4 regions of the Mycobacterium sp. pV006 genome follow, and region 3 is predicted to be linked to each of the others. Evidence: riboswitches for the same ligand, from Rfam matches in the RefSeq annotation. Region 3 holds a riboswitch; each other region holds the start of a gene.
The links. A riboswitch is a leader RNA that binds a small molecule or an ion and turns the genes downstream of it on or off. The one in region 3 is predicted to bind cobalamin.

Region 1 (7,266 bases), on a different contig from region 3:
GGGATCCGGCCCAGGCGCACCACGTCGCCGACCGTGATGTGCAGGTCGGTCTCGGCGTGTTGGGCGACCAGAGCCACTCTGCGGGCGACCGCGCGACGGGGCAGGCGGGCCAGCGGCGTGCCGTCCAACTCGACGACTCCGCGGTCCGGGCGGTTCACCCCGGCCATCAACCGCAACAACGACGACTTGCCCGAGCCGTTGGGCCCCAACAGACCGACGGTGCTGCCGGGCCGTGGGTCGATGGTGACGCCGTCGAGGACCGGCCGCCCCGCCCGGGTCCATGTCACCTCGACCGCGCGCAGGCTCATGCGGCAACGCTCCTGCGCCGCAACAGGATCAGCGCGAAGGCCGGCACCCCCAGCAGCGCCGTCACCACGCCGGTCGGGATCTCCTGGGGTGCGAACAGCGTGCGGGCCACGGTGTCGACCCACACCATGAAGATCGCGCCGAGGATGGCCACGGTCGGCAGCAGCGTCCGGTGACCCGGCCCGACCAGGAAGCGCGCCGCGTGCGGCAGCACCAGACCGACGAACCCGATGGCGCCCGAGGCGCTGACCAATGCGGCGGTGATCAGCGCGGTCAACACCAGCAGCACGATCCGCGCCCGGCGCACCGAGATTCCCAGCGACGACGCGGCGTCCTCGCCGAAAGTGAACGCGTCGAGGGTGCGTGCGTGACCGAGGCAGACCAGCAGCCCGGCACCGACGACGACGCCGCAGAGCAGGACCTCCGACCACGACACGCCGGCCAGCGATCCCAGCAGCCAGAACAGCACCCCCCGGGTCTGTTCGGCGTTGGCCGAGGACAGCACGATGAACGAGGTGAGCGCCGAGAACAGTTGTGTCGCAGCGACTCCGGCGAGCACCACCCGATCTGTGGTGCCTCCCGCGGCGTAGGCCAGCACCAGGACGAGCCCGAACGACGTCACCGCACCCAGAAACGCCCCGCCGGAAAGGGTGACCGCGGCGCCGCCGACCCCCAACACGACAATCAGCACCGCACCGGTCGACGCGCCGGAGGACACGCCGAGCACGAACGGATCGGCCAACGGGTTGCGCAGCAGCGACTGCAGGATCGCGCCGCACAGCGCCAGGCCGGTGCCGCAGATCGCGGCGAGCAGAGCCCGCGGCAACCGCAGTTCCCAGACGATGCCGTCCTGGATCCGACCGGCGCCCGACGGTCCGGCGCCGAGATGTTCGGCGACGATGCCGTACACGTCGCGCACCGATACCGCGGCGGCTCCGATGGTGATCGCCACGGCGATCGACGCCGTCAGCAGTACCGCTCCCAGCGTCCACATCGCCACAAGCGACGTTCCGCGCACGATCAGCCGCCGGAGGTGATCCCGAGCCGACGCAGACCGTCGGCGACCTTCTCCGCACCGTCGACGGTCCGGATCGACGGGTTGAGGTCGGCGCCGTTGACCACCAGATAGCGCTTCTCTTGCACCGCGGTCATCCGTGAGGTCACCGGATGTGTTTCCAGGAACTCGATTTTGGTGTCCAGCGCGTCGCCGTCGATGGTGCGCCGACTGAGGTCGGCCAGTACGAACGCGTCCGGATCCCGTTCGGCCACCGCCTCCCAACTGACCTGCGGCCATTCCTCGGTGGTGTCGGCGAAGACGTTGCCCGCACCCACGGCCTCGGCGATGACGCCGGAGGCTCCGCAGCACCCGGCCATGTACGGTGCCCGCAGGTCGGAGAACCAGAACACCAGGTCCGCCCCGGCCGGCGCGCCGGCCGCCCGCTGCATCCGCTGCTGCAGCTCGGCCACGAGCTGCTCGCCGCGCTCCCGGATGTCGAAAATCGCTGCCAGGTCCCGAATTTCGCCGTAAATGACATCCATCGTCAGGGGTGTGGTGCGGGCCCCGTCCTCGTTGACCGAGACCTTGCCGACGCAGTCGCTGGGCGCCAGATACGTGGGCACCCCGAGTTGTTCGAACTGGTCGCGGTCGGCCACCCCGCCGGGGCCGAGGGTGCCGCCGAACGACGCGGACACGAAATCGGGATCGGCGTCGAGCACGGTCTCCAGCGAAGGCTTGTTCTCGGCCAACCGGGGCACCCGGGCGTTGTCCTCGGCGAGGTTCGGCAGGACCGGGTCGGTCCAGGTGGCGGTGCCCACCATGCGGTCGGCGAGCCCGAGCGACAGCAGGATCTCCGCGGAGCCCTGGTTGAGCGCCACCGCACGCTGCGGCGGCGCCTCGACCACCACGTCGCGACCGCAGTTCTCGATGGTCAGTGGGAATCCCTGGGCGGCAACGCTTTCTGCGGCCCCGGCGGGGGCGGATCCCTCGGAGGAGGCACACGCCGACAAGAGCAGCAACAGCGAGGCCAGAGGGGCGAGCAGACGCACGGTGGGACATCCTTCGATGCGGGGCTCGAGCGCGGAGCCGTCAACGGGTCACCGACCGCAGGCATTCGGACTCGGGGACAGTGCCCCATACCGTTGCGCGTCAGTTCCGGAGTCGCACCGGATTCCCCTGCTGATCGGCCACCGACACTGTAGCCGCACCGATCACCGTGGCTGTCGCCACATCTGCCCTACCGTGGCTGCCGCCACATCTGCCCTACCGTGGCTGCCGCCACATCTGCCCTACCGTGGCTGTCGCCACATGGGCCACATCGGCGGCCCGCCGCCCGGTATGTGGAGCTCACCGGTCACCTCGAACCCGAACCGCATGTAGTAGGCGAGGTTGGATTCCTTGGTCGATTCCAGGTACGCCGGCGCGCCTTCGGCGTCGCAGCGGTCCAGACGTGAACGCATCAGCGCCTGCCCGAACCCGGCGCCGCGGACCGTCGGGTCGCTGCCGATGACGCCGAGATACCAGTGCGGCTCCTCGGGATGGTGCTGCTTCATCAGATCGGCCATCGCCTGACCCCGCCGCATGTGCCGACCCATCGCCAACAGGAACGCCGGCATCATCCGGAGTTCCTCGCGCGGCGTCTGCTTCCAGCGGCCCGGTGGATCCCACAGCGCGGCCGCGCCGAGCGTCCCGTCGCGGTCGGCGACCTCGGTGGCCTCCCCGGCCAGGAAGTGATGGCGTGCCATCGCGGCGAACACTCGCGGCAACGCGCGGGCCCGGTGCGCGTCGTCGGGCATCATCCACGTCATCACCGGGTCGTCGAAGAAGGCTCGGCCCAGCACCCGCGACAGGAGTTTCACGTCGGCGCGGCGGGCAGGCGCGACTGCGATCGTCATCGATGTTCAGACTAAGCGGCGTCAGCCCTGGGTGATGTAGGCCTGCAGCTGCCGGTGTTCGTGTTCGAGTTCCTCCATGCGGGTCTTGACCACGTCGCCGATGCTGACGATGCCGGCCAGCCGCCCGTCGACGAGCACCGGGACGTGCCGGACCCGGTTGGTCGTCATCAACGCCGCCAGGCTGTCGACGGAGTCATCGGGCGAACACGTCGCCACCAGGGCCGTCATGATGTGGGCGACAGGGCGCCGCAGCAGGTCCGCACCGAGCTCCGGGAGTTTGCGCACCACGTCGCGCTCGGACACGATGCCCTGCACTCCGTCCGGTGACACCACGACCATCGCCCCGATGTTCTGGACGGCCAACTCCGTCAGCAGACCGGCGACGGACGTCTCGGGGGTGATCGTCGCCACCGCACTCCCCTTGCTGCGCAGTACATCGGCGATACGCATGGCAACCTCCAGGTGACCCAGCTCACACTGCCGTCCCACCAGGCTAGAGGCCCGGCCCCGTCCCAGCCAACCCCCGGAACGGTCAATCCGGCCCTGCGCCGCGCGGTTGACGGTATATGTGGCCGCATGATCGAAGTCACTCTCCTCGGAACCGGCAGCCCCATCCCCGACGCGCACCGCGCGGGTCCCTCGACCCTCGTCCGGGCGGGTGAGCAGATCTTCCTGGTCGATTGCGGACGCGGAGTGCTGCAGCGCGCGGCCGCGGTCGGGGTGGGCGCCAACAACCTGACCGCCCTGCTGATCACCCATCTGCACAGTGACCACATCACCGATCTCGCCGACGTGCTGATCACCCGGTGGGTGTCGAACTTCGATCCGGACATGCCGCCCCTGCCGATCATCGGTCCCCCGGGTATCGCCGAGGTCGTCGAATCCACGTTGCGCGCGATGCGTTTCGACATCGGCTACCGCATCGACCATCACGACGATCTGACCGCCCCGCCGCAGGTCGAGATCGAGGAGGTCACCGAGGGGGTGGTGTGGGGTCGAGAAGGTGTGCAGATCCGTGTCGCCCCCACCGACCACCGCCCGGTGACGCCGACGATCGGGTTCCGCGTCGAGCACGCCGGGGCGTCGGTGGTCCTGGCCGGGGACACCGTGCCGTGCGCGTCCCTCGACGAACTGGCCGACGGGGCGGGCGCGCTGGTGCACACCGTGATCCGTCAGGACCTGATCGACGCGCTGCCGATCCAGCGGTTCCGCGACATCTGCGGCTATCACTCCTCGGTCGAACAGGCCGCCGAGACCGCCGCGCGCGCCGGGGTGGGGATCCTGATCCTGACCCACTATGTGCCGGCCATCCAGCCCGGCCAGGAGGAGGACTGGCGCGCGCTGGCGGCCACGGCGTTCGATCGGCAGATCGAGATCGGCGACGACCTGCACCGCGTCGAGGTGCACCCCGGGGTGTGCGCTAAGCCAACCGGGTGATCTCGACGATGACGTCCAGATCGGTGGACCCCTCGCCGGAGTAGATCCCCTTCAGGGGGCTGACGTCGGCGTAGTCGCGGCCGACGCCGACGCTGATGTACTGCTCGTTGATCTCGGCGTCGTTGGTGGGGTCGTAGTGCCACCACTCGCCGGTCCACGCCTGGATCCAGGCGTGGCTCTGGCCGTCGACGGTGTCACCGATCTCGGCGTCGCGGTGCGGGTGCAGGTAGCCCGACACATACCGTGACGGGATCCCCATGCCGCGCAACAACATCAGCGTCAGGTGCGCGAAGTCCTGACACACCCCCTTGCCTTCGCGTAGCGCGTCCACCGCGGAGGTGTGCACACCCGTGGTGCCGGGCACGTACTGCAGTTCGGCCTGCACCCACCGCGCGGCCTCGATCACCGCCTCGGCCGGTTCGTGATACTTCGCGATGCGCCGGCCCACCCGTTGGATGCGTTTACTGGCCGGCGCGTAGTGGGTCGGGGCCAGCACCTCGAAGTACTTGTCCATCACCGCCTCGGTGGCCAGATCCGACCAGGTGACCTTCGTCTGGGGTTCCTCGGGTGTCTCCGTCTCCACCACCGACGACGCCGTCACCTCCAGCTCGGTGTGCGGCGCGTGCAGATCGAACGCCGTGACCGCGGTACCCCAGTAGTCGACGTAGCGGTAGGACCGGGTGGCCGGGACGGTCTCGACGCGGTTGAGGATGACGTTCTGCCGGTTGTCCGACCGCGGGGTGAGCCGGGCCTCGTTGAACGACGCGGTGACCGGCGACCGGTAGGCGTAGCCGGTCGAGTGCACCACTCGCATCCGCCACATGTCAGATCTCCCCTTCTTCGATCACCAGCGAGTTGTGTCCGGCGTCGGTCCACGCGACCCACGGGGCGGAGTGGAAGTACTGCAGCGCCAACGCTTCTCCGACGTCGAAGCAGGTCTTCTGCAGACCGGCCAACCGGGTCTCCAGCGATTCGAGCACCGCGCCCGGTTGCAGGAACTCCAGTTCGCTGCGCGCCCGCCCGAGCAGCCGTTGCGCTTCGGCGGTGGCGCCCAGACGCCCGTGCGGACGTTTGAGCAGTTCGTCGAGGCTGTGTTCGGCCAACCGCAGCGAGTAGAAGATCGACCGCGGGAACAGGCGATCGAGCAGCATGAACTCGACCACCCGGCCGGCGTCGAGCACCCCGCGGTAGGTCCGCAGGTAGGTGTCGTGGGCGCCGGCCGAGCGCAACAGGGTCACCCACGCCGGGGACGACCCGCTGTCCCCGACCCGGGAGAGCAGTAGGCGCACCGTCATGTCCACCCGCTCCAGGGCCCGGCCCAGCACCATGAACCGGTAGCCGTCGTCGCGGGAGAGCGTCGAGTCGGCCAGGCCGGCGAACATCGCGGCGCGGCCCTCCACGTAGGCGAGGAACTCGTGCGGTCCGAACCGTTTGGCCGCCCGTTCCCGTTCCGGCAGTGCGTTGTACGTACTGTTGAGGCACTCCCAGATTTCGGTGGACGTGACTTCCCTTGCCCCGCGTGCGTTTTCGCGCGCAGCGGAGATGGCCTCGACGATCGAGCAGCCCCCGTAGGTGTCCCGGCCGAAGGCCACGATGTCGGTCAGCGACCACACGTCGAGCGGCTCGTCGGGGGGTTCGATCCCCAGCACCCGCAGCAGGGTGCGCGACGCCCAGTCGGGGTCGACGCTGGAGTCCTCGAGCAGCTGGTGCACGGTGACGTCGAGGATGCGCGCGGTGTCGTCGGCGCGTTCGACGTAGCGTCCGATCCAGTACAGCGATTCGGCGTTCCTGGCCAACATGACGCTCTCCTACTGCTGCTGCTGGTTGCTGGTCTCGGCGCCGGCTTCGGCTCGGGCGCCCTTTCCCGTACCCGCGCTCGGCAGCGAACGCACCACCTCCGCCGCGGCCAGTTCCCGGTCGGCCGCCGAGGTGCGCGACGCCAGCACCCACGTGTCCTTCGACCCGCCGCCCTGGCTCGAGTTGACCACCAGCGATCCTTCCGGCAACGCGACCCGGGTCAGCCCGCCGGGCAGCACCCACACCTCGTCGCCGTCATTGACCGCGAACGGGCGCAGGTCGACGTGACGCGGCGCCAGCGTGTCGCCGATCTGGGTCGGCACCGTCGACAACTGCATGACCGGCTGCGCGATCCAGCCGCGCGGGTCGGCGTTGATCTTCTTGGTGACCGCGGCCAGTTCCTTCTCCGAGGCGTCCGGCCCGAACACGATGCCGTAGCCGCCCGACCCCTCGACCGGTTTGACGACCAGCTCGCGGATCCGGTCGAGGACCTCCTCACGTTCGTCGTCCAGCCAGCACCGGAAGGTGTCGACGTTGGCCAGCAGCGGCTTCTCGCCGAGGTAGTACTCGATGATCGTGGGGACATAGGTGTAGACCAGTTTGTCGTCGCCGACGCCGTTGCCCACCGCGCTGGAGATCACCACGTTGCCGGCCCGCGCGGCGTTGAGGATGCCGGCCACTCCGAGCACCGAGTCCGGCTTGAACTGCATCGGGTCGAGGTAGTCGTCGTCGATGCGCCGGTAGATCACGTCGACCTGGCGCTCACCCTCGGTGGTGCGCATGTAGACGGCGTTGTCGCGACAGAACAGATCGCGGCCCTCCACGAGCTCCACC
Region 2 (7,266 bases), on a different contig from region 3:
CGCGATCCGCTGACCGGGCCGCAGCGCCAGGTCGACCCCGTCGAGGATCCGCGGGCCCCGCGGGTACCCGAAACCGACGTCGCGCAACTCCAGTGCGCCGGACCGGTCGTCACCCACCGGTCCACATCCTCGAGCTCAGGACCGCGGTCGCGGCGAGACCGCCGAGCATTGCCGCGATCACGGCGAGACGCACCCGACGCACCGGGTGGTCCGCGGTGAGCACCGCGGTCATCCCCGGTTCGGCGCGCAGTGACATCGCCTCGGACATCGCGCGGGCGCGGTCGGTGCCGCGGACGAAGATCAGCGCGAACTGGGCGCCGATGACCGCGATCGCATCGCGCGGCCGGCGCAGCCCCAGACGCAGCGCCACCGCGTCGCGCGCCATCCGGGCGGAGCGCAGCAGGATTCCCACCTGCCGGTAGGTCAGGTCGATGACATGACACAGCGCCGCCGGGACCCCGGCGCGGCGCGCCAGATCCAGCAGATCGGCCATCAACGTCGTCATCGCCAGACCGATGGTGGCCGCCGACGCGGCGATCGCACGCAGCGCTGTGTCGATCGCGAGATCGACACCGCCGGGCTCCAGGTGCGGTCCGCCGCGCAGGCTGACCGCGATCGGCACGGAGCCCAGCGCGATGAACACCATGGGCCCGGCCAGCGCGAGTGTGAAGGTGCGGACCGGAACCCGCGCCAGCGCGAGCGTGGCCACCGCGACCGCGACGAGGATCAACGGTGCCCCGGTCCGCGGCGGCAGCAGCATCGCGCACAGCAGCAGCCCGCCGTAGAGGAACAACTTCTCGGCAGCCGGGTGCCCCGACCAGCGGTTGCGGGCCGCGCTGAGATCGAGCGGGTTCACCCCCCGCTCTGCGCCTCGCTGCGGCCACGGCGACGACCGGCGTACCAGCCGATCGCGCTGCCCAGGACGATGCCGCCGACCCCGGCCTGCAACGCGAACAACCCGGACTCGACCTCGCCGGGCAGCTCTCCGACCAGCGGGGAGAACCAGGGTTCGTAGTCCTCCTGGATGACCGTGATCACCTCTTCGGCCTGCCCGTCGGCGCCGCCGAACTCGGCTTCGGCGTCGCGGGAGTAGCCGTAGAACAGTGAGCCGACCGCGACGGCGGCTGCGAGGAACAGCAGCACGGCGGTCAGGACCAGGATCGACCCGCTGCGCGCGGACCTGTCGGTGCGGGCGCTCATTTGCCGACCTCCGTGCGGTCGGTCGGTTCGGCGCCGGCCGGAACCTCGGCGCCCTTCAGAAAGCCGAGGTTCAGCAGTTCAGAGGACGCCACCTGCATCAACACACGCACCACCACCACGGTGATCAGCCCCTCGACGATCGCGAGCGGCACCTGGGTCAACGCGAAGACGCCGAGGAACTCCACCAGGCTCTCCCCGACACCGCCCTCGGCGGCCGGGAACGCCAGTGCCAGCTGGATGCTGGTGACGAGGTAGGTGACCAGGTCGGCGACGAATGCCAGCGCGAACACCGCGGGCAGCACACCCACCCCGGCGCGGCGCAGCGCGAAGAACACCGCGAACCCGGCCCACGGCCCTGCGATCGCCATCGAGAACGCGTTCGCGCCGAGCGTGGTGATGCCGCCGTGGGCCAGCAGCAGAGCCTGGAAGAGCAGGACGATCGTGCCGAGGAACGCCATCACCGGGGGCCGGAAGATCGCGGTGCCCAGGCCGGTGCCGGTCGGGTGCGAACTCGATCCGGTCACCGACGGCAGCTTGATCGCCGACATGACGAACGAGAACGCGCCGACCGCCGCGAGCAGCGGACCCGAGGACGGATGGCGTTTGACGGTGACGACGACCTGCCTGGCTCCGTAGACGACGAACGGTGCCGCCGCCACGGTCCAGGCCAGCGCGTGCGCCGGCGGAAGAAAGCCTTCTGCGATGTGCATTGTTACTGCTGCGCCTTTCTGCCCAGCACCTCGTGGGCATCGTGTGTCGGTGCCGCGGCCGGTCTCCTGGCTCACGGATCCACCGGCACACCCGAGGTGGGCCGAAACGCCGGTACCCGCCTTCCCACCCACGCGAGACGCGCGGGCAGTGGCATGGAGGGCACCGACTTCCCGTTCACAGTGGCGAGGGCCGCCCCGGATTCACACCGGGTTCCCGTACACCGCAGCAGGTGGAGCGTACCCCCGGGTCGGGGGTCAGGGGGCGACGAGACCGAACATCTGCTCGGCCATCGACAACAGCCACGCCGCCGCGGTCTGGCTGCGGTACTTCGGCCAGTTCGATTGCATGCTGAGCACCCAGGGCTGCCCGGTGCGGTCCACGGCGTACCAGCTGAAGGTCAGGTCGCCCGGCAGATTGCCGGCCTTGGCACCGATGTAGGGCCAGGTCTGGCGGTCCAGGTCGATGCCGGGGATCGCGGAGAGGATGTCGCGGACCGGAGCGGCCTCGCCGACCGCGGATTCCTGCAGGGCGGCGTGTAACCGGCAGATGTCGGCGGCGCTGCCGTACCACTCGGCGCCGATGGCCGACGCCGGCTCGTGTGCGCGTTCGGGGTCGGGTTCGTACGGCCGCGACTTGACCTGCTGCAGCAACTGGGCGCGTTTCTGCGGAGACGCCTCTTTCCACTGTTCGCGCACGTCCGGGCGTCCCCAGCCGACGGAGAACAGCTCGTGCATCGTCGGGAACGGCGTCATGCTGGCCGGGTCGTGGTGCCCCGCGGTGACCAGGGCGCGCTCGACCGCGCCGGGTCCGAGGCGCTCGATCAGCAGGTCGGTGGCCATGTTGTCGCTGGCCGAGATCATCTGCTGGGCGGCGTCGCGTACCGAGACCGTCGCGCCCGGGGGCAGCTTGTCGAAGCCGGAGGAACCCACGGCCTTGGCCTGTGCGGTGATCGTCAGGGTGTCGTCCCACCGCACGGTCCCGCTCTCGACGGCCTCGGCGACCGCGAGCAGCACGTAGAGCTTGAAGATCGATGCCAGCGGCAGCGACAACTCGGTGTTGGTGCCGGCGACCTTCTCGCAGCGCCCGTCGACGACCTTGGCCACCTGGTAGGAGTAGCGCGCTCCGGAAGAGGTGAGCGCGGCGTCGACGTCGGAGAACTGCCGGATCTCCGGCTCGACCAGCGTCACCGCGAATCGGTCGACCATCGACGCGTCGTCGGTGCGGAGCTCGATGACCTGGCCGACCCCGTAGGACGTGGTGACGTGCAGGGTGGCGTTTCCGGCGCCGACGTCGACGTCGGTGACGGTGAACGGGCGGTCCCACCACATGCGGTCCAGCGTGACCCCGACGTGCTCGACGAGCTCCGGGGCGGCCAGCGTCCGGATGCCGTTCTCGCCGATGGGCCAGTCGCTGTTGAGCATGTCCATCGTCTGCTTGGCGCGCAGTCCCTGCGGGGTGTTGATCGCGATGGGGACGCCGTAGGCCGCTTCGGCCGGCGCGGGACGGGTGGCGGCGCAACCGCCGACGAGGGCCGCGACGAGCGACAGCGCGACCGTCACCACGGCCGCGCGGCGCCGCGCCCCTGCGTCAGGACGCGGTGTCGGTCCTGGCAACGTCGAGCACGACCTCGAACTCCAGGAGGGAGGCACCGGTGGCCACGGGGTTCTTGCGCTCGCCGGCGTGGGCTTCGACGGCGGGCCCGTTGGCCCAGGCCTGGAAGGCCTCGTCGGACTCCCACTGCGTCACCACGAAGTAGCGGTTCTCACCCTTGACGGGCCGCAGCAACTGGAAGCCCAGAAAGCCCGGCTGGTTGTCGACGGCATGGGCTCGGTTGGCGAAGCGCTTCTCCAGTTCGGGGCCGGCGTTGGGCGGGACCTCGATTGCATTGATCTTGACCACAGCCATGTCGTTCAGGCTACCGCGTGCCGCGGACGCGATCGTCGGCATGATGACCCTATGGATCTGCTGACCGCGCGCGGCGGTGCGGGCCGGCCGCTGGTGCTGGTGCACGGGCTGATGGGGCGCGGCTCCACCTGGTCGCGCCAGCTGCCGTGGCTGACCCGACTGGGACGGGTGTTCACCTACGACGCCCCGTGGCATCGCGGCCGGGAGGTCCACGACCCGTACCCCATCAGCACCGAACGTTTCGTCGAGGACCTGCGCGACGCCGTGGCGCCGCTGGGGGAGCCGGCGGTCATGGTCGGTCACTCGATGGGGGCGCTGCACTCGTGGTGTCTGGCCGCGGCGCATCCGGAGCTGGTCGCCGCGCTGGTCGTCGAGGACATGGCGCCGGACTTCCGTGGCCGCACCACCGGGCCGTGGGAACCCTGGCTGCACGCGCTGCCGGTCGAGTTCGCTTCAGCCGATGAGGTTTTCGCCGAGTTCGGCCCGGTCGCCGGCCAGTACTTCCTGGAGGCGTTCGACCGCACTCCGACGGGCTGGCGGCTGCACGGGGAACCGGACAGGTGGATCGAGATCGCCGCACAGTGGGGCGAGCGCGACTACTGGACGCAGTGGCAGGCGGTGCGCGCGCCGGCGTTGCTGCTGGAAGCGGCCAACACCGTCGCACCGCCGGACCAGATGCGGGCGATGGCCGAGCAGTCTGCCGGCCGGGCCACCTACCTGCGGATCGCCAACGCCGGACACCTGATCCACGACGACGCGCCGGACCGATATCGGGAGGCGGTCGAGGCCTTCCTCGCGACCGCGTAAATCGATTGGCCGCACCGGGCATCCCGAATAAAATTCGGCCATGACACTGCGATCGGTCTCGGCCCTGGTGCTCGACGACGTTGCGATGTTCGAGTTCGGGGTCATCTGCGAGGTGTTCGGCATCGACCGGTCCGCCGACGACGTCCCGAACTTCGACTTCAAGGTGTGTGGCCCGCAGGCCGGTGTCCCGGTGCGCACGAGTGTCGGCGCGACGCTGACCCCCGAATGCGGACTCGACGGTCTTGCCGGAGTGGATCTGGTCGCGATACCGGCGATCGGTTCCGCCGAATACCTGCCCGCCGCGCTCGAGGCGGTCCGCCAGGCGGCGGCGTCGGGTTCGATCATCCTGACGGTGTGCTCCGGGGCGTTCGTGGCCGGCGCCGCGGGGTTGCTCGACGGCCGGCCCTGCACCACGCACTGGATGCACGCCGAGGAGCTGCAGCGGCGCTACCCGACCGCGGTGGTGGACCGCAACGTGCTGTTCGTCGACGACGGCAACCTGATCACCAGCGCCGGCACGGCCGCAGGCATCGACGCGTGCCTGCATCTGGTGCGCCGCGAACTGGGCAGCGCGGTCACCAACAAGATCGCCCGCCGCATGGTGGTGCCGCCGCAGCGCGACGGCGGTCAGCGCCAGTACATCGACCAACCCATCCCGGTGCGCGGTTCGGATCGCTTCGCCCCGCACCTGGACTGGATCCTGGCCAACCTCGACAAGCCGCACACGGTGAACACGCTGGCCCGCCGCGCCCACATGTCGGGGCGGACCTTCGCGCGCCGCTTCGTCGAGGAGACCGGCCGCACACCGATGCAGTGGGTCACCGATCAGCGCGTGCTGTTCGCGCGCCGTCTGCTCGAGGAGACGACGCTGGACATCGACCGCATCGCCGACCAGAGCGGATTCGGCAGCGCCACGCTGCTGCGCCACCACTTCCGGCGCATCGTCGGCGTCACGCCGTCGGACTATCGCAGGCGCTTCACCGCGGTCACCGCCGAAGCCGAGTGCGCCGAATCGGCGTGAGCCTCGCCCTCCCCGCACAGGGCGAACAGTCCGGCCGGGGTCTGTTCCACGAGGCCGTCGACCAGTAGCGAGTCCAACGCGCGGTCCCGCTGCGCGGTGTCGACGGTCCAGGCCACGTCCAACTGGGCGCGGGTGACCGGGGAGGTGCTGGCGCGCAGCACGTCGAGCAGTCGCCCCCGGGCCTGCCGGTCGGTGCCCGCGTACCGCTGCACGCGTTTGGCAGGTCCGGTCGACGCCGGGAAACCCGCTGCGCGCCAAGAGCATTCACTCAGCGGGCACACGCCGCAGCGAGGCGAACGTGCGGTGCACACCGTCGCGCCCAACTCCATCAGCGCCACCGAGAACACCGGTGCCGTCGCGTCGTCGGGCAGCAGCGCCTCGACGTCGTCGAGGTCGCGCACCGAGGCCGCCGCCGCGTCGGCCCGCCCGTGCACCACGCGGGCCACGACCCGCCGCACGTTGGTGTCGACCACCGGAACCCGTTGCCGGTAGGCGAAGCACGCCACCGCGCGTGCGGTGTAGGTCCCGATGCCCGGCAATGCCAGCAGGGTGTCGACGTCGGCGGGGACCACGTCGGCGTGCTCGGTGGCGATCACCGTGGCGCACTCATGCAGCCGCTTGGCCCGCCGCGGGTAGCCGAGCTTCCCCCAGGCCCGCAGCACCTCGGCCGGACCGGCGGACGCGGTCGCCGACGGGGTGGGCCAGCGCGCCACCCAGTCCCGCCAGATCGGCTCGACGCGGGCCACCGGCGTCTGCTGCAGCATGAACTCGCTGACCAGGATCTGCCACGCCGACACCCCCGGCTGCCGCCACGGCAGGTCCCGTTGTTCGCGGTCGTACCAGGCAAGCAGCTCAATGGGATCGATCATCGGCGTTTCCTGGTGCACAATGACGGCCATGCCGAACACCAGCCCATTGACCGCCTGGAAAGCACTCAAAGAGGGTAACGAGCGCTTCGTCGCGGGCAAGGCCATGCACCCCAGCCAGAGCGTCGAGCACCGGGCCAGCCTGGCCGCCTCGCAGAAGCCGACGGCGGTCGTATTCGGCTGCGGCGACAGCCGCGTGGCCGCAGAACTGCTCTTCGACCAGGGCCTCGGCGACATGTTCGTGGTGCGCACGGCCGGCCACGTGATCGACTCCGCGGTGCTGGGCTCGATCGAGTACGCCGTGGCGATCCTCGAGGTGCCACTGATCGTGGTGCTCGGCCACGACAGCTGCGGCGCGGTCAAGGCCGCGCTGGCGGCGCTGGACGAGGGCGAGGTGCCCGGCGGCTATGTGCGTGACGTCGTCGAGCGGGTCATGCCCTCGATCCTGCTGGGCCGCCGCGACGGTCTCGCCCGCGTCGACGAGTTCGAGGCGCGCCACGTCATCGAGACCGGCCAGCAGCTGCTGAACCGGTCGACCACGATCGACGACGCGGTCAAGGCCGGCACCCTGGCCATCGCCGGGGTCACCTACCACCTGTCCGACGGGCAGATCGCACTGCGCGATCACATCGGCGACATCGGCGAGAGCTGACCTCGGCGGCGACACGCCGACACGCCTCGACCGACACGGGATGACCTGGGCTTACCGTGGTTACGTGCTGGATCTAGAACCGCAGGGCCCGCTGCCCACCCAGA
Region 3 (7,266 bases):
TCGTAGAGCTCGGCCAGCGAAGCGGCCCGGTTCAGGGCCTCCACGGAGCTGCGCACCGCCTGGTAGGTGTTGGGGAACGAGTACGGGCGCTGGCCGTAGGCGATCTCGAGTTCGACGAACAGCCGGCCCGGGGTGTCCCGGTGCAGGATCGCGTCGAACTCCCGCAGCACACCGTCGACCTCGACGAGGCATTCGATCGGATTGCGCTGGTGCAGATCGCTGAACGTCGCCGTCGCCTGCGCGATCAGCTCGGCCTGGTCGGCGCCGACGAGCGCGGACAGATGTGCGCCGAGGACCGTGTCGACCGTGCGGCCCAGCACACCGGCGACGTTGGCGCTGACGTGGCGCACGGTGAAGTCCGACTCGTTGACGACGGCCAGGACACCGCGGGGTTGGATGCTGCCCGGGACGTGGATCGGCTCGCGGGCACAGTTGTCGAGGTCGATGACCGTGCCCGGCGGAACGAAGTCGTCGACGGTTCCGTCGTCCGTACTCACGTCGATAGGGGCCGCCTCCCGTCAGCTCAAACGACCAGCCCCATCGATGTTGCCATGCGCGGAGACTGAGCCGGTTCCCGGTGTGCCGAATCGCGACTGTGCACCAGGGACCGGCCTGTCTCGCACGCGGATCAGAAGATGAGGCCCTGGGCCTTGCTGGTGGCCGCTGCGAACCGGTTCTGGACGTCTTCCCAGTTCACGACGTTCCAGAACGCCTTGACGTAGTCGGCCTTCACGTTCTTGTACTGCAGGTAGTAGGCGTGTTCCCACATGTCGACCTGCAGGAGCGGGATGATACCCAGCGGCACGTTGGCCTGCTGGTCGTAGAGCTGGAAGGTGAGGAGCCGCTGCCCGAGGGTGTCGTAGCCCAGGACCGCCCAGCCCGACCCTTGCAGACCGTTCGCAGCGGCGGTGAACTGTGCGCGGAACTTGTCGAAGGAACCGAACTGGTCGTCGATGGCTGCCGCCAGTTCGCCCGTAGGCTTGTCGCCACCGTTGGGTGACAGGTTCTTCCACCAGATGGTGTGGTTGACGTGCCCACCGAGATGGAACGCCAGGTTCTTCTCGTTGAGGAAGATCGTCGCGTGGTCGCCCTCGGCCCGCGCCTCCTCCAACTTCGCGATGGCGTCGTTGAGTCCCTTGACGTAGGTGGCGTGGTGCTTGCTGTGGTGAATCTCGTTGATCTGCCCCGAGATATGGGGCTCGAGTGCGCCGTAGTCGTAATCCAGGTCCGGCAGCGTGTACTCGGCCATGAAGGTCCTCTCTTTGCGTGAGTGGAACGCGATGGCGCCGCAGCGGTCACCGCGGGTCCGGAACCACCGTAGGGCTGGCCAACCGCATCTGTCTACCTGCACATGTGTTCAGCTATAAAGGTGAGCGAACCGCCGAGCTGACGTCGCCCACGCCGGGCGCGGCGACCGTGGCCGTGTGGCTCACGGTCGCCACCTCGCCGACTACGCGCTGTCGCGGATCTGCTTGGCCGCAGCCACCATGTTGCGCAGCGACTCGGTCACCTCGTCGGTCTTCCGGGTCTTCAGTCCGCAGTCGGGGTTGACCCAGAGTCGTTCGGCGGGAACAGCTTTCAACGCTTCCCGTAGCGATGTCACCATTTCCTCGGTGGTGGGCACCCGCGGCGAGTGGATGTCGTAGACGCCGGGACCGATGCCGTTGCCGAAGCCCGCCGCGTTGAGGTCGTCGAGCACCTCCATGTGAGACCGGGCCGCCTCGATCGACGTCACGTCGGCGCCCAGATCGGCGATGGCGCCGATCACCTCGCCGAACTCCGAGTAGCACAGGTGGGTGTGCACCTGGGTCGAATCGGCTACCCCCGAGGTCGCCAGCCGGAACGCGTCGACCGCCCATTTCAGGTAAGCGTCCTTGTCCTTCGCGCGCAACGGCAGCAGTTCACGCAGCGCGGGCTCGTCCACCTGGATGATGCCGATGCCGGCGGACTCCAGGTCCACAGTCTCTTCGCGGATCGCCAGCGCCACCTGTGCTGCAGTATCGGAAAGCGGCTGGTCGTCGCGGACGAACGACCACGCGAGGATCGTCACCGGTCCGGTCAGCATGCCTTTGATGGGACGCGACGTCAGCGACTGGGCGAACGTCGCCCATTCGACGGTCATCGGCTTCGGGCGGGCCACGTCGCCGTAGAGGATCGGTGGCCGCACGCACCGGCTGCCGTAGGACTGCACCCAGCCGTTCTGTGTGGCGAAGAACCCGTCGAGCTGCTCGGCGAAGTACTGCACCATGTCGTTGCGCTCCGGCTCGCCGTGCACCAGCACGTCGATACCCAGGTCCTCCTGCAGCTTGATGACCGCAGCGATCTCGTCCTTCATCCGCTGCTCGTAGGTGGCGGCATCGATCTTGCCCGACCGGAGTTCGGCGCGGGCCACCCGGATCGCCGACGTCTGCGGATACGAACCGATCGTCGTGGTGGGCAGGGAGGGCAGCTGCAGCCGTTCCTGTTGTGCGGCGCGACGCCGGTCGGGTGCGCCGCGGCGGGTGCCCGACGCGGAGATCGCGGCCAGCCGCGACCGTATGTCGGCGTTGTTCAGCCGGGGATCCGCGCTGCGGGACGCGATCGCGGCGTCGGACGCGGCGATCTCGGCCGCGATGGCGTCGCGGCCGTCCCTGAGCCCGCGGGCCAGCGCGACGACCTCGGTGACCTTCTCGAATCCGAACGCCAGCCAGCTGCGCAAGTCCGCGTCGATGTCGTCTTCCGCATCCAGGGTGTAGGGAACATGCAGGGTCGAGCACGACGTGGACACGGCCAGTGTCCCGACCGAATCCCGCAGCGACGCAACGGTGGTCAGCGCGGCCTGCAGATCGGTGCGCCAGACGTTGCGACCATCCACGATGCCGGCGACGACGGTCTTGTTCGTCAGCGCGGGAACCGCCGCCACCGCCGTGGCCGATCCGGCGACGAGATCGACGCCGATCGCCTCCACGGGCGTGTCGGCCAGCGCGGGTAGGGCATCGGTCAGGTGGCCGAAATAGGTCGCCACGAAGATCGCGGGTCGAGCGGCCGAGCGACCGAGTGTGTCGTAGGTCTGCTGGACCAGGCCGGCGACATCGTCAAGGGTGTCGGTGACGAGCACGGGCTCGTCGATCTGGACCCACTCCACGCCCCGCTCGGCGAGCAGGGCGAGAAGTTCCGCGTAGACGACGGTGAGGTCGGCGAGCCGGTCCAGCGGCACACCGGTGTCGCCGACCGCCTTGCTGAGTGCGAGGAACGTGATCGGTCCGATGAGCACAGGCCGCGCCGGAATATCCTGCGCCCGAGCTTCTTCCAGTTCGCTCAGCACTTTGCTGGGGTTCAAGCGGAACCGGGTGTCCGGACCGATCTCGGGAACGAGGTAGTGGTAGTTGGTGTCGAACCACTTCGTCATCTCCAGCGGCGCGATGTCAGCGCCGTCGTAGGTCCCCCCGCGCGCGGCGGCGAAGTAGCGGTCGAGTTCGTCGCTCACCCCCGCGACGGGATCGGGCAGCGCGTCGAACAGCACCGCGGTGTCGAGCATCTGGTCGTAGTAGGAGAAGGTGTTCACCGGCACGGAGTCCAGGCCGGCCGCGCTGAGCGACGCCCAGGTGTTGCGCCGGATCTCTGCGGCGACGGTTTCCAGCTCGGAGCGGTCGAGGGCTGCGGCCCAGTACTTTTCGACGGCGCGCTTGAGCTCACGGTTGGGGCCGATGCGCGGCGAACCGAGGATGGTGGCGGTGAACGGGTGAACTTCGGTCATCACATGTCCTGTTGGTGCGACGGGAGGTCATCGCCGACGGACGCCGGACCGAGCACGGAGCACCCAGCGGTGTCCGTTTCGGCCGACGCCCACTCCACGAGGCGATGAACCACCGGACGCGGCGCGCCCGGTACAGCCGGCAGGTCTTCGGACTCGCAGGCGCGCACGACATCTCGTGCACCTACTGGCCGTCGCTTCCCAGCCCGTGAAGGGCCAGTGCGTGTGACGGCGGTCGTTCCTGCATACCGCTGCGGGACAGTCCCGGATTCTCACCGGGTTCCCTCTCGCGTCCGCACCTGTGTCAGCGTGCGGCGCTCGATGTCCGACGCGGTTCTCGCGAAGAGGCCGCGCCGGTCAAACCAGCTGCGCCAGCAGCGTACCTCTATCGCGCTTCGGGCCGCCTCGCCGACTCGTCGGCCCGGCGCCGGTCCAGCCATTCGACCAGCGAGCGACCCGCTTCCAGGACGTGCCGTTCGGCGATGGCGCGCGCGTGGTCGCCGTCGCGCCGCTCGAGTGCTTCGAGCAGTTCCTCGTGTTCGGACAGCGAGTGCTTCTCGTGCTCGGGGAACAGCACCAGGAAGTTGGTCGGCACGACGCGCGCGGCCTGTTTGATCTGGGTCATCAGTCGCGGCGAGTGCGCTGCACGGTGAATGGCTTGGTGGAACAACCAATTCGCCTCGCCGATCGCATCGTCCCCGGAATGCGCGGCCACACCGGCGGCGAGTTCGCGCAGGTGGGCCAGTTCCTCGGAGCTGACCCGCTCGGCGGCCCACGCCGCGGCCTGACCGGTGAGCACGCCGAGGATCGTAAAGCTGTCCAGGACGTCGGCAGGGCTGATCCCGATCACGGTGATGCCACTGCGGGGGGCCACCCGGACCAGACCCTCGAAGGAGAGTTCCAGAAGGGCCTCGCGCACGGGGGTGCGACTGGTGGCGAATTCCTCGGTGATCGCGTCGAGATCGATGCGGCTTCCCGCGGGCAGAGCCCCCGTGAGGATGCGATCGCGCAGTTCGCGGGCGGCGCGTTCGCGGACCGTCCCGCCGATGTCGACCGCTCCCGTCATGGTCGGAGTTTAGCAACATGACACACTTCACATTTGATACCTGATATATCAAATGTTAGATTCCAGACTATGGCTCAGCGACGCACCGACAAGATGTCCCTGGTGGCTTTCATGCAGGCCGGAAGCACTTCGGTGTACGCCGGCTCGTGGCGCCACCCCGCCACCGAGCACGGCTACCTGGACGCCTCGTACTACGCGAAGGTCGGCCGACAGCTAGAAGAAGGTTGCTTCGACCTGATGTTCTTCGACGACCGGTTGGCGATGCCCGGAATCTATGGGGGCTCGGTCGCCGAGGCCGTGCGTTACGGCGCACGCCCCGTCAAGCTCGACCTCAGCGTCATCCTCGGGGTGTTGGCCCAGTCCACCTCACGGATCGGATTGGGTGCCACCTACTCGACGACCTACTACCTGCCGTTCCACGTCGCGCGCACCTTCGCGACTCTGGACCACCTCTCCGGTGGCCGGGCGGCCTGGAATGTCGTCACGTCGGTCAACGACAGCGAGGCACAGAACTTCGGCGTGGACGCCCACCTCGGCCACGACGAGCGCTACGACCGCGCCGACGAATTCCTCGACGTCGTCACCGGCTTGTGGGACACCTGGGAGGACGGTGCGGTCCTGCACGACCGTGCCGGCGGCCTGTACGCGGACCCCGGCAAGGTGCGCGAACTGGGGTACACCGGGCGGTACTTTTCCGCGCGAGGGCCGCTGACCGTGCCGCGGACGCCGCAGGGACGACCGGTCATCCTGCAGGCCGGATCCTCCGGCCGCGGCCGCGACTTCGCCTCGCGCTGGGCCGAATTGATCTTCACCGGCGACCCCGGACTGGCCATAGCCGCCGAGCACTACGCCGACCAGAAGGCCCGCATCGCCGACGCCGGCCGCGACCCGGCCAAGGTCAAGATCTGCCCGATGGCCTACGCGGTGGTCGGGGAGAGCGAGTCACACGCCAAGGAACGCGAGGCGATGTTCTTGCACGACCTCGTCGACCCGATGGCCTCGCTGACGCTGTTGTCGGAGCTGATGAACCACGACTTCGCGCAGCACGACCTCGACGACCCGATCACCGACGAGCTCATCGCGTCGGTGTCCGGTATCCGGGGCTTGGTGCAGAACATCCGCAAACACATCGGCGGCGACACCGTGACCATCCGCGACCTCGCCGGGCACCGCGCCACCCTGTTGCAGGGACCGCGGTTCGTCGGTACCGGGGAGCAGGTCGCTGACCAGATGGCCGAGTGGTTCGAGGCCGAGGCCTGTGACGGGTTCGTCCTGGCCGCGACGCACATGCCGGGAGCGTTCGAGGACGTGGTGCGCATGGTGGTGCCCGAGCTGCAGCGACGCGGACTGTTCCGCACCGCCTACGAGGCCTCGACGCTGCGCGGTCATCTGGGACTGGATCGTCCCGTGGCCACCGGCATGGGCGCCACCGCCTGATGGCCTCGCGGCAGATGCTCGAGGGGGTGCGGGTTCTCGACTTCGCGACCCTGGCCGCCGCCCCGCTGGCCGCGACCTACCTCGGGGAGTTCGGAGCCGAGGTGATCAAGGTCGAACAACCGCGTCACGGCGACCCGATACGGTCCTGGGGCAATCAGCGCGACGGTGTCGGCCTGATGTGGAAATCGGTGTCCCGCAACAAGAAATCCGTCACACTCGACCTGCGCGGTGACGAGGGTCAGGCGCTGGCGCACCGGCTCGTCGAGCAAGCCGACGTCGTTGTGGTCAACACCCGGCCCCAGACGTTGAGCCGCTGGCACATGGATTACCACACGCTGCGTGGTGTCAACGACCGAATCGTCATGCTCCACATCACCGGGTACGGACTGTCGGGGCCCAAGGCGCAGCGACCCGGATTCGGCACCCTCGGCGAGGCGATGAGCGGGTTCGCCCACCTCACCGGCGAGGCCGACGGCCCACCGACCCTGCCGCCGTTCATGCTGGCCGACGGCGTCGCATCCTTGAACGCCGCGTACGCCGTACTGATGGCGCTCTACCACCGTGACGTCCACGGCGGCGGCGGACAGCTGATCGACATCAACCTGATCGACCCGTTGGCGCGGCTGCTCGAGCAGACGCTGCTGGGCTACGACCAACTCGGACTGGTGCCGCGGCGGGCCGGGAACCGGTGGGACATCTCCGCCCCGCGCAACACCTATCAGACCGCCGACGGCAAGTGGCTGGCGATGTCGGGAAGCTCGCCGGCGCTGGCACTGCGCGTGTTCACCGCGATCGGCCGGGCCGACCTCGTCTCTGATGCCGACTTCTCCGATCCGCAGCGACGGCTGGCCCGCGCCCGCGAGGTGGACGCGGTGGTGGCCGAGTGGGTCGCCACCAAGACCCTCGCCGAGGCGATGGCGGTGTTCGACGCGGCCGAGGTCGCCGCCGCCCCGGTTTACGACATCGTAGATCTGGTGGCCGACGCCCAACTTCGTCACCGCGGTGTGTTCGTCAGCGTCGACGACACCGA
Region 4 (7,266 bases), on a different contig from region 3:
GTCGACACCTTGGAGCTGACCAGCAGGATGTAGGGATCCTCGAGGACCGCTTCCTGACGCTCGGCGTCGGTCACGAAGTAACCCGAGATGTAGCCCTTGTCGAAGCGCATACCCTCGGTGAGTTCGAGCTGCAGGCCGAAGGTGTTGGACTCCTCGACGGTGATGACACCCTCGTTGCCGACCTTGTCCATGGCCTCGGCGATGAGCTCGCCGATCTGGGTATCACCGGCGGAGATCGCGGCGGTGGCGGCGATCTGCTCCTTGGTCTCGACCTCCTTGGCCGAGTTGAGGAGGCTGCTCGTGACGGCCTCCACGGCCTTCTCGATGCCGCGCTTCAGACCGAGCGGGTTGGCGCCGGCAGCGACGTTGCGCAGACCTTCGCGAACCAGGGCCTGGGCCAGAACGGTGGCGGTGGTGGTGCCGTCGCCCGCGACGTCGTCGGTCTTCTTGGCGACTTCCTTGACCAGCTCGGCGCCGATCTTCTCGTACGGGTCCTCCAGCTCGATCTCCTTGGCGATGGACACACCATCGTTGGTGATCGTGGGGGCGCCCCACTTCTTCTCGAGGACGACGTTGCGGCCCTTGGGGCCCAACGTCACCTTTACCGCGTCGGCGAGGCTGTTGAGGCCCCGCTCGAGGCCGCGACGGGCCTCTTCGTCGTACGCAATTGTCTTGGCCATTGCGAAGTGTTCCTCCGGATTGGGGATGCACGTCTTGCTGGTCGGGCGCAGTGCCCGCGACGGACGGCTCCGGTGTGCTCCGCTGACGCGGCCCGTTGCCTCACCGTCCCGACCTAGCACTCACCGGTCGCGAGTGCCAACTGCATTCTTAGCACTCGACCAGGGCGAGTGCAAGGTCGGAAGGAGTTCCGCTGTCGGCGAACACGGCGGCGTCGCCGTGCTCCGTACAGTCGACTCATGACCGACTGGACCACCGCCGACATTCCCGACCAGAGCGGCCGCACCGCCGTCATCACCGGCGCCAACACCGGTCTGGGCTTCGAGACTGCCAAGGCCCTGGCCGAACGCGGGGCGCACGTGGTCCTCGCGGTGCGCGACGCCGGCAAGGGGGACCGTGCCGCGGCACGCATCGCCGGGGACGTGACCGTCACCGAACTCGACCTGACCTCGCTGGCCTCGATCCGCGCCGCGGCAGAGGCACTGAAGGGCCGCTACGAGCGGATCGATTTGCTGATCAACAACGCGGGCGTGATGACGACGCCGAAGGGCACCACCGCCGACGGCTTCGAGTTGCAGTTCGGCACCAACCACCTGGGCCACTTCGCGCTGACCGGTCTGCTGTTGGACACGCTGCTCGACGTCGACGGTGCGCGCATCGTCACGATCAGCAGCAACGGCCACAAGATGGGTGGGGCGATCCACTTCGACGATCTGCAGTGGGAGCGCAGCTACAGCCGGATGGGTGCCTATTCGCAATCCAAACTGGCCAACCTGATGTTCACCTACGAACTGCAGCGCCGCCTGGCGCCGCGCGGCAAGACCATTGCGGTGGCCGCGCACCCGGGCACGTCCAGCACCGAGCTGGCCCGCAACCTGCCGGCCGTCCTGCAGCCGGCGCTGAACCGGGTGACGCCGCTGCTGGCCCAGAGCGCCGCCGCGGGCGCGCTTCCGACGTTGCGCGCGGCCACCGACCCCGGTGTCCTCGGCGGGCAGTACTACGGGCCCGACGGCATCGGCCAGCAGCGCGGCCACCCCGTCGTCGTGGCGTCGAGCAACCTCTCGTATGACGTGGCGACCCAGCAGCGGCTCTGGACGGTGTCCGAGGAGCTGACGAAGGTGACCTACCCGATCAGCTGACGCGCGCGTGGCGCGCCGTGCGCGCCTGGTCGCGGGAGCTCGAGGCCGATCGGCGCACGTCGCGGTCCTCGGCGCGCTCGGTGCGCTCGGTGCGCTCGGCGCGCGGACTCCGGTCGGCATGCGACCCGCTCTCGCTGCGCCGACGTTGGGGCCCGAGGTCCGGTTCCTCGCCGTCGCCGCGGAGCAGCCGGCCCTCCGACAGATACGGCCGGGTGTCGCCGGGCTCGTCGTGGCGGCGGTAGCCGGCGTCGATGACGGGACGCAGGATCGAGTCGGCGACGTCGACCACCCCGTCGGGGACACCGAGGTCGCGCAGCGGCCGGGTCAGCGGCAGCTGCGGGGTCGGCACGAAGTATCGGGTGACGTTGCCGGAGACGGTGACGTTCTCCGGCGGGATGTCGGCCGGGTCGATCTGCCAGGAGGGCGGCCCGTGGACGTAGAAGAAGCCCAACACGGCATTGGCCATCGCGACCAGGTTCCACGGCCGGTCCGGCGGGTCGGCCCACGGGTCGTACTCACCGACGACGACCGTGGTCGGGTACGGCAGCTCGGGCATGCGTCGCACCCGGTAGTTCAGCAGCGGGACGAAGGCGCCCTCCTTGAAGAGACGCGCCGCGCCCGGCTCGGGTGGGGCGATCAACACGAGCCGGAGGTTCCTCGACGTCGGCGCATCGGCGGCGAATTCCTCGGCCAGCCGGGTGGCGACCATGCTGCCCATCGACTCTCCGACGATCACGACGTCACCCTCGAGATCCCGGACCATCTCGCGCGCCCGCTCCACCCCGTCGCGCAGCGACCGGTCGAACGTGAAGGGGTCCTGGGAGTAGTCGACCACCAGCGGGTGCTCGTCGCCGTGGAAGTGGCGGCCGATCTGCGGATAGGTGGCCGCGATCGCCGGATAGCGCGGGTTGAGCGACTTGAACAGCGACGCCCCGGGGATCACCACGGTGGTCTCGGCGCTGCCTACCGGGGGCAGCACCGCCGTCGCGGCCAACAGCGCCGAGGCGAGCAGCAGCGTGGCCGACCGCCGTGCGCGCCTGAACACCATCTTCTCGTCCCCGTTCGAGAGTGCGTCCCCATCAGCGTGGCACGGCACGGCCGACGATGTGACGTAGTTCACAATCTGAGGTCGCAACGCCTGCCGGGCGGACACGCCGGACCGGACACGCCGCGTTGGATGCATTCGCGGAACCGCCTGCCCTAGACTGCATTTCCGGTTCAGGAAAGGAGTCGTGGGTGCGGGCTGACGCAGCGCCCAGCACCCAGGCGTTGCGGGGCTGGCAGCGACGGGCACTGGTCAAATACCTGACCGCCAAGCCCCGGGACTTCCTCGCCGTGGCCACGCCCGGCGCCGGTAAGACCACCTTCGCGCTGCGCATCGTCTCCGAACTGCTCGCCGAGGGCACCGTCGAGACGATCACGATCGTCGTGCCCACCGAGCACCTGAAGATCCAGTGGGCGCAGGCGGCCGCGCGGCACGGCATCGCCCTGGACCCGAAGTTCTCCAACTCCAACGCCCAGACGTCCTCGGAGTACCACGGCGTCGTCGTCACCTACGCCCAGGTCGCCACCCACCCGTCGCGCCATCGGGTGCGCACCGAGAACCGCAAGACTCTGGTGGTCTTCGACGAGATCCACCACGGCGGCGACGCCAAGAGCTGGGGCGACGCCATCCGCGAGGCATTCGACGACGCGACCCGGCGTCTGGCGCTGACCGGAACACCGTTCCGCAGCGACGACAGCGCGATCCCGTTCGTCACCTACGAGACCGGCCCGGACGGGTTCGCCCGCTCCAGGGCCGACTACACCTACGGCTACAGCGACGCCCTGGCCGACGGGGTGGTCCGGCCGGTGATGTTCATGGCGTACTCGGGTGAGGCCCGGTGGCGCGACAGCGCCGGGGAGGAGCACGCCGCCCGGCTCGGGGAACCGTTGACCGCCGAGCAGACCGCGCGGGCGTGGAAGACGGCGTTGGACCCGAAGGGCGAATGGATGCCCGCGGTGATCGCGGCGGCCGACAAGCGTCTGCAGGGCCTGCGGCAGCACGTGCCCGACGCCGGCGGCATGATCATCGCCTCCGACCAGACCACCGCTCGGGCCTACGCCGAGCTGCTGCTCAAGATCACCGGCGAACCGGCGACGGTGGTGCTCTCCGACGACAAGGGTGCCTCGGACCGCATCTCGGAGTACTCGGCGGGCACGTCGCGGTGGCTGGTGGCGGTGCGCATGGTCTCCGAGGGCGTCGACGTGCCGCGCCTGGCGGTCGGCGTGTACGCCACGAGCGCGTCGACGCCGTTGTTCTTCGCCCAGGCGATCGGCCGGTTCGTCCGGTCGCGCCGTCCCGGGGAGACCGCGAGCATCTTCCTGCCGTCGGTGCCCAACCTGCTGCTGCTGGCCAGCGAGATGGAGGCCCAGCGCAACCACGTGCTCGGCAAGCCGCACCGCGAGACGCTCGAGGACCCGCTCGACGCGGAGTTACGGGAGCAGAAGCGCGACGAGCCCGGCGAGGAGGAGAACAAGATCGAGTACCTCGGCGCCGACGCCGAACTCGATCAGGTGATCTTCGACGGGTCGTCGTTCGGTACGGCCACCCCGGCCGGCAGCGACGAGGAGGCCGACTATCTCGGCATCCCCGGGTTACTCGACGCGGAGTCGATGCGAGATCTGTTGCGCCGCAGGCAAGAAGAGCAGCTCACCAAACGCACCGAAGCAGGCGGTCCCGCGGTTCCGAGGACCACACACGGACAGCTGCGCGAGCTGCGCACCGAACTCAACACGCTGGTGTCGCTGGCCCATCACCGCACCGGACGCCCACACGGCTGGATCCACAACGAGCTGCGGCGGCGCTGCGGCGGACCGCCGGTGGCCGCCGCCACGCGCGAACAACTGCAGGCCCGCATCGAGGCGGTCCGGGTGCTGCAGCGCGAGCTGACGGCCTGACCGGCTGCTGACCGCCTGCTACAGTCGGCTGTCCTTCGGCGCTGGTCAGAGGAAGTCCGGTGCGATTCCGGCGCGGTACCGCCACTGTGTGCGAGACGACATCTCGTGAGCCAGACACTCGCCCTCGCCGATTCCTTTCCACCGGGGCGGAACTCCCCGAGAAGGGGTGGGTCGATGACCGACCGCAGCCGTCACCTCGTCCTCGTCGGGATGGGCGCCGACGCGCACGCCCGCCACACCGAAGCGACCCAACTCGCCGAGAACATCGGGGCACGCCTGGCCTATCTGCAGCTGGCCACCCCGACGCTGTTCGACGTCCTCGACGACATCGCCGCCGCCACACCGGGTTCAGCGGTCCGGCTGCTGCCGCTGCCGGTGGGTGCGGCGCCGGCTCCGGCCCGGTCGTGGTTGCGGCGTATCGCCGGGGACTGGGTGCGCCGAAACAAGGGTCTGCTCACGGTCGAGACCGTCAGCGGCGCGGTCACCGGCTGGGAGTCCGGGCTGACCTCCCCCGCCTGGGAGGACCTCCCCTCGTTCGGACGTCACGTCCTCGTCTGCCGCGGACCGCGGTGCACCGCAAAGGGTTCCGCGGCCACCGCACAGGCCATCGCCGAAGCGCTCAAAGCCCGCAGGCTCGGCGACGACGAGGTGCTGGTCACCCAGACCGGCTGCCTGTACCCGTGCAACCACGCACCCGTGGTCGCCGTCCACCCCGACGACGACTGGTGGGGTCCGGTCGAACCCGACGACGCGCCGGCGCTCGTAGCGTCGTGGACCTCCCGCGCCGCCGGATCCGGCCGCGCGGTGCAGACGCCGCCGCGCACCTGAGACGCAGCCCACCGACCCTGCCGCCCGTCCCGGCCCGTCAGCTGTTAACGTCACCGCAAGCCGTGGTGAACGGGAAGCCGGTGTGACACCGGCGCGGCCCTCGCCACTGTGATCGGGATTGCGACGTTCCTTCCCACCGCGCTGACCCGCGGTGGGGCCACTGAGGCCCACCGGCCTTGGGAAGGCGGAACGCTCGCGGTATGCCCGTCAGCCAGGAGACCGGCCACGGCGACGAAGTACCCCATCCACGAGGATCTGGAGAGGCGGGCTGACAGTGGCCTATGCATTGCCCCGAACCCTGACCGCGGTTGCCGCGGTCGTCACCATTGCCGCGTCGGGTTGTTCGTCCCCGGACCCGCAGGAAGACAGCAGATCCGAGAACGCGGTGACCGTCGAGAACTGCGGCATCGAGGTCAGCGTCGACGGACCGCCCGAACGCGTATACGCCGCGTACCAGCCGGCCACCGAGATCGCGCACGCGCTCGGCATCAGCGACCGGCTCGTCGGCACCGCCTACCTGGACTCACAGGTGCTGCCCGAGTACGCCGAGGCGCAGAGCCAGGTGCCCTATGTGCCGCAACTCCCCAGCCGCGAAGGGCTGTTGGCCGCGCGTCCTGACTTCGTGCTGTCCGGCTACAACAACTTCTTCGCCGAAGGCGACGCCGACGAGAGCGTGGGCACCCGCGCGAGCCTGGCCGAACTCGGTATCCAGTCCTGGATCCTGAGCCCGTTGTGCCCCAGTCAGGACGGTCTGTCCGACGAGGCCATCGACCCGGCCTCGGTGCGCGTCGACACCATCTATCGGGATCTGCGTGATCTCGGCACGATCTTCGGCGTCGAGGATCGCGCCGAGCAGGTCATCACCGACCAGCAGCAACGGATCACCGCCGTCGAGGAAGCCGTCGCCGGGGCCGACCGCCCGAAGGTCGCGATCGTGCTGATCGACGACGACGGCGGATACCGCGTCGCCGGCGGCGTCGACTTCGGCACCCAGATCATCGAACACGCCGGCGGGGTCAACGCGTTCGCCGATCTGCAGCAGCGCCGACACGTCGAGGTCGACATCGAGGAGATCATCCGGCGCGACCCGGACGTGATCCTGACCAGCGTCTGCTGCGACATCTCGTTCACGGCCGAGACCGGCGCCGAGGAGGCCGCCGCGCTCGCGCAGAGCCCGGCGCTGGCCGGCGTGAGCGCAGTGCGGAACAACCAGGTGCACCCGTTCCTGTTCGCCGACCGGGCCGCCGGGGTGCGGGCCGCTCACTCCGTCGAGTTGGTGGCGTCGATCCTGCACCCCGACCGGGTCCGCTGAGCAACCCTCCGACATGCCCGTCGCCCTGACCCGCCCCGCGACAGGTACCGGCCGGCCGGCCGGTAGCGGCCGGCAGCTGCTGCGCAACAGGGGGGTCCGGCTGCTCGGCCTGACCGTCGCGGCGCTGGGTCTGGTTGTCGCAGCGCTGATCTCGCTGCTCGTCGGCAACTACACGATCGGGGTCGGCGACGCCCTGGCCGCGCTGACGGGTCCGGCCGAGACCGACGTGGACCGGATCGTGCAGCACGTCCGCGTGCCCCGTACCGTCACCGGCCTGCTGGCCGGCACGGCTCTGGGCGTGGCTGGGGTCGTGATGCAGGGCATCACCCGAAACCCGTTGGCGGGACCGGGAATTCTGGGCATCAACTC

Region 1: another riboswitch for cobalamin. It lies ahead of ACAG25_RS01680 (ABC transporter substrate-binding protein); the one in region 3 lies ahead of metE (5-methyltetrahydropteroyltriglutamate--homocysteine S-methyltransferase).
Region 2: another riboswitch for cobalamin. It lies ahead of ACAG25_RS12270 (energy-coupling factor ABC transporter permease); the one in region 3 lies ahead of metE (5-methyltetrahydropteroyltriglutamate--homocysteine S-methyltransferase).
Region 4: another riboswitch for cobalamin. It lies ahead of ACAG25_RS09820 (ABC transporter substrate-binding protein); the one in region 3 lies ahead of metE (5-methyltetrahydropteroyltriglutamate--homocysteine S-methyltransferase).

The regions. Positions count from the first base shown of each region.
Region 1 is NZ_JBGGKT010000001.1:360,134-367,399, forward strand. It holds gene ACAG25_RS01670 (ABC transporter ATP-binding protein) at 1-308, opposite strand, end outside; gene ACAG25_RS01675 (FecCD family ABC transporter permease) at 305-1,300, opposite strand; gene ACAG25_RS01680 (ABC transporter substrate-binding protein) at 1,327-2,352, opposite strand; cobalamin riboswitch at 2,391-2,519, opposite strand; gene ACAG25_RS01685 (GNAT family N-acetyltransferase) at 2,593-3,198, opposite strand; gene ACAG25_RS01690 (CBS domain-containing protein) at 3,220-3,648, opposite strand; gene ACAG25_RS01695 (ribonuclease Z) at 3,775-4,635, shown strand; gene ACAG25_RS01700 (transglutaminase domain-containing protein) at 4,619-5,458, opposite strand; gene ACAG25_RS01705 (alpha-E domain-containing protein) at 5,460-6,434, opposite strand; gene ACAG25_RS01710 (circularly permuted type 2 ATP-grasp protein) at 6,444-7,266, opposite strand, start outside.
Region 2 is NZ_JBGGKT010000006.1:255,311-262,576, reverse strand. It holds gene ACAG25_RS12285 (energy-coupling factor ABC transporter ATP-binding protein) at 1-117, opposite strand, end outside; gene ACAG25_RS12280 (CbiQ family ECF transporter T component) at 110-856, opposite strand; gene ACAG25_RS12275 (energy-coupling factor ABC transporter substrate-binding protein) at 853-1,200, opposite strand; gene ACAG25_RS12270 (energy-coupling factor ABC transporter permease) at 1,197-1,910, opposite strand; cobalamin riboswitch at 1,949-2,151, opposite strand; gene ACAG25_RS12265 (serine hydrolase) at 2,166-3,524, opposite strand; gene mhuD (mycobilin-forming heme oxygenase MhuD) at 3,499-3,816, opposite strand; gene ACAG25_RS12255 (alpha/beta fold hydrolase) at 3,868-4,623, shown strand; gene ACAG25_RS12250 (GlxA family transcriptional regulator) at 4,664-5,644, shown strand; gene ACAG25_RS12245 (A/G-specific adenine glycosylase) at 5,587-6,543, opposite strand; gene ACAG25_RS12240 (carbonic anhydrase) at 6,542-7,162, shown strand; gene ACAG25_RS12235 (hypothetical protein) at 7,227-7,266, shown strand, end outside.
Region 3 is NZ_JBGGKT010000022.1:36,057-43,322, reverse strand. It holds gene ACAG25_RS23100 (SpoIIE family protein phosphatase) at 1-497, opposite strand, end outside; gene ACAG25_RS23095 (superoxide dismutase) at 629-1,249, opposite strand; gene metE (5-methyltetrahydropteroyltriglutamate--homocysteine S-methyltransferase) at 1,451-3,736, opposite strand; cobalamin riboswitch at 3,857-4,051, opposite strand; gene ACAG25_RS23085 (GntR family transcriptional regulator) at 4,119-4,799, opposite strand; gene ACAG25_RS23080 (LLM class flavin-dependent oxidoreductase) at 4,869-6,236, shown strand; gene ACAG25_RS23075 (CaiB/BaiF CoA transferase family protein) at 6,251-7,266, shown strand, end outside.
Region 4 is NZ_JBGGKT010000005.1:67,769-75,034, forward strand. It holds gene groL (chaperonin GroEL) at 1-680, opposite strand, end outside; gene ACAG25_RS09800 (SDR family NAD(P)-dependent oxidoreductase) at 918-1,817, shown strand; gene ACAG25_RS09805 (alpha/beta fold hydrolase) at 1,810-2,865, opposite strand; gene ACAG25_RS09810 (DEAD/DEAH box helicase) at 3,054-4,757, shown strand; cobalamin riboswitch at 4,766-4,898, shown strand; gene ACAG25_RS09815 (ferredoxin) at 4,932-5,585, shown strand; cobalamin riboswitch at 5,632-5,828, shown strand; gene ACAG25_RS09820 (ABC transporter substrate-binding protein) at 5,860-6,897, shown strand; gene ACAG25_RS09825 (FecCD family ABC transporter permease) at 6,911-7,266, shown strand, end outside.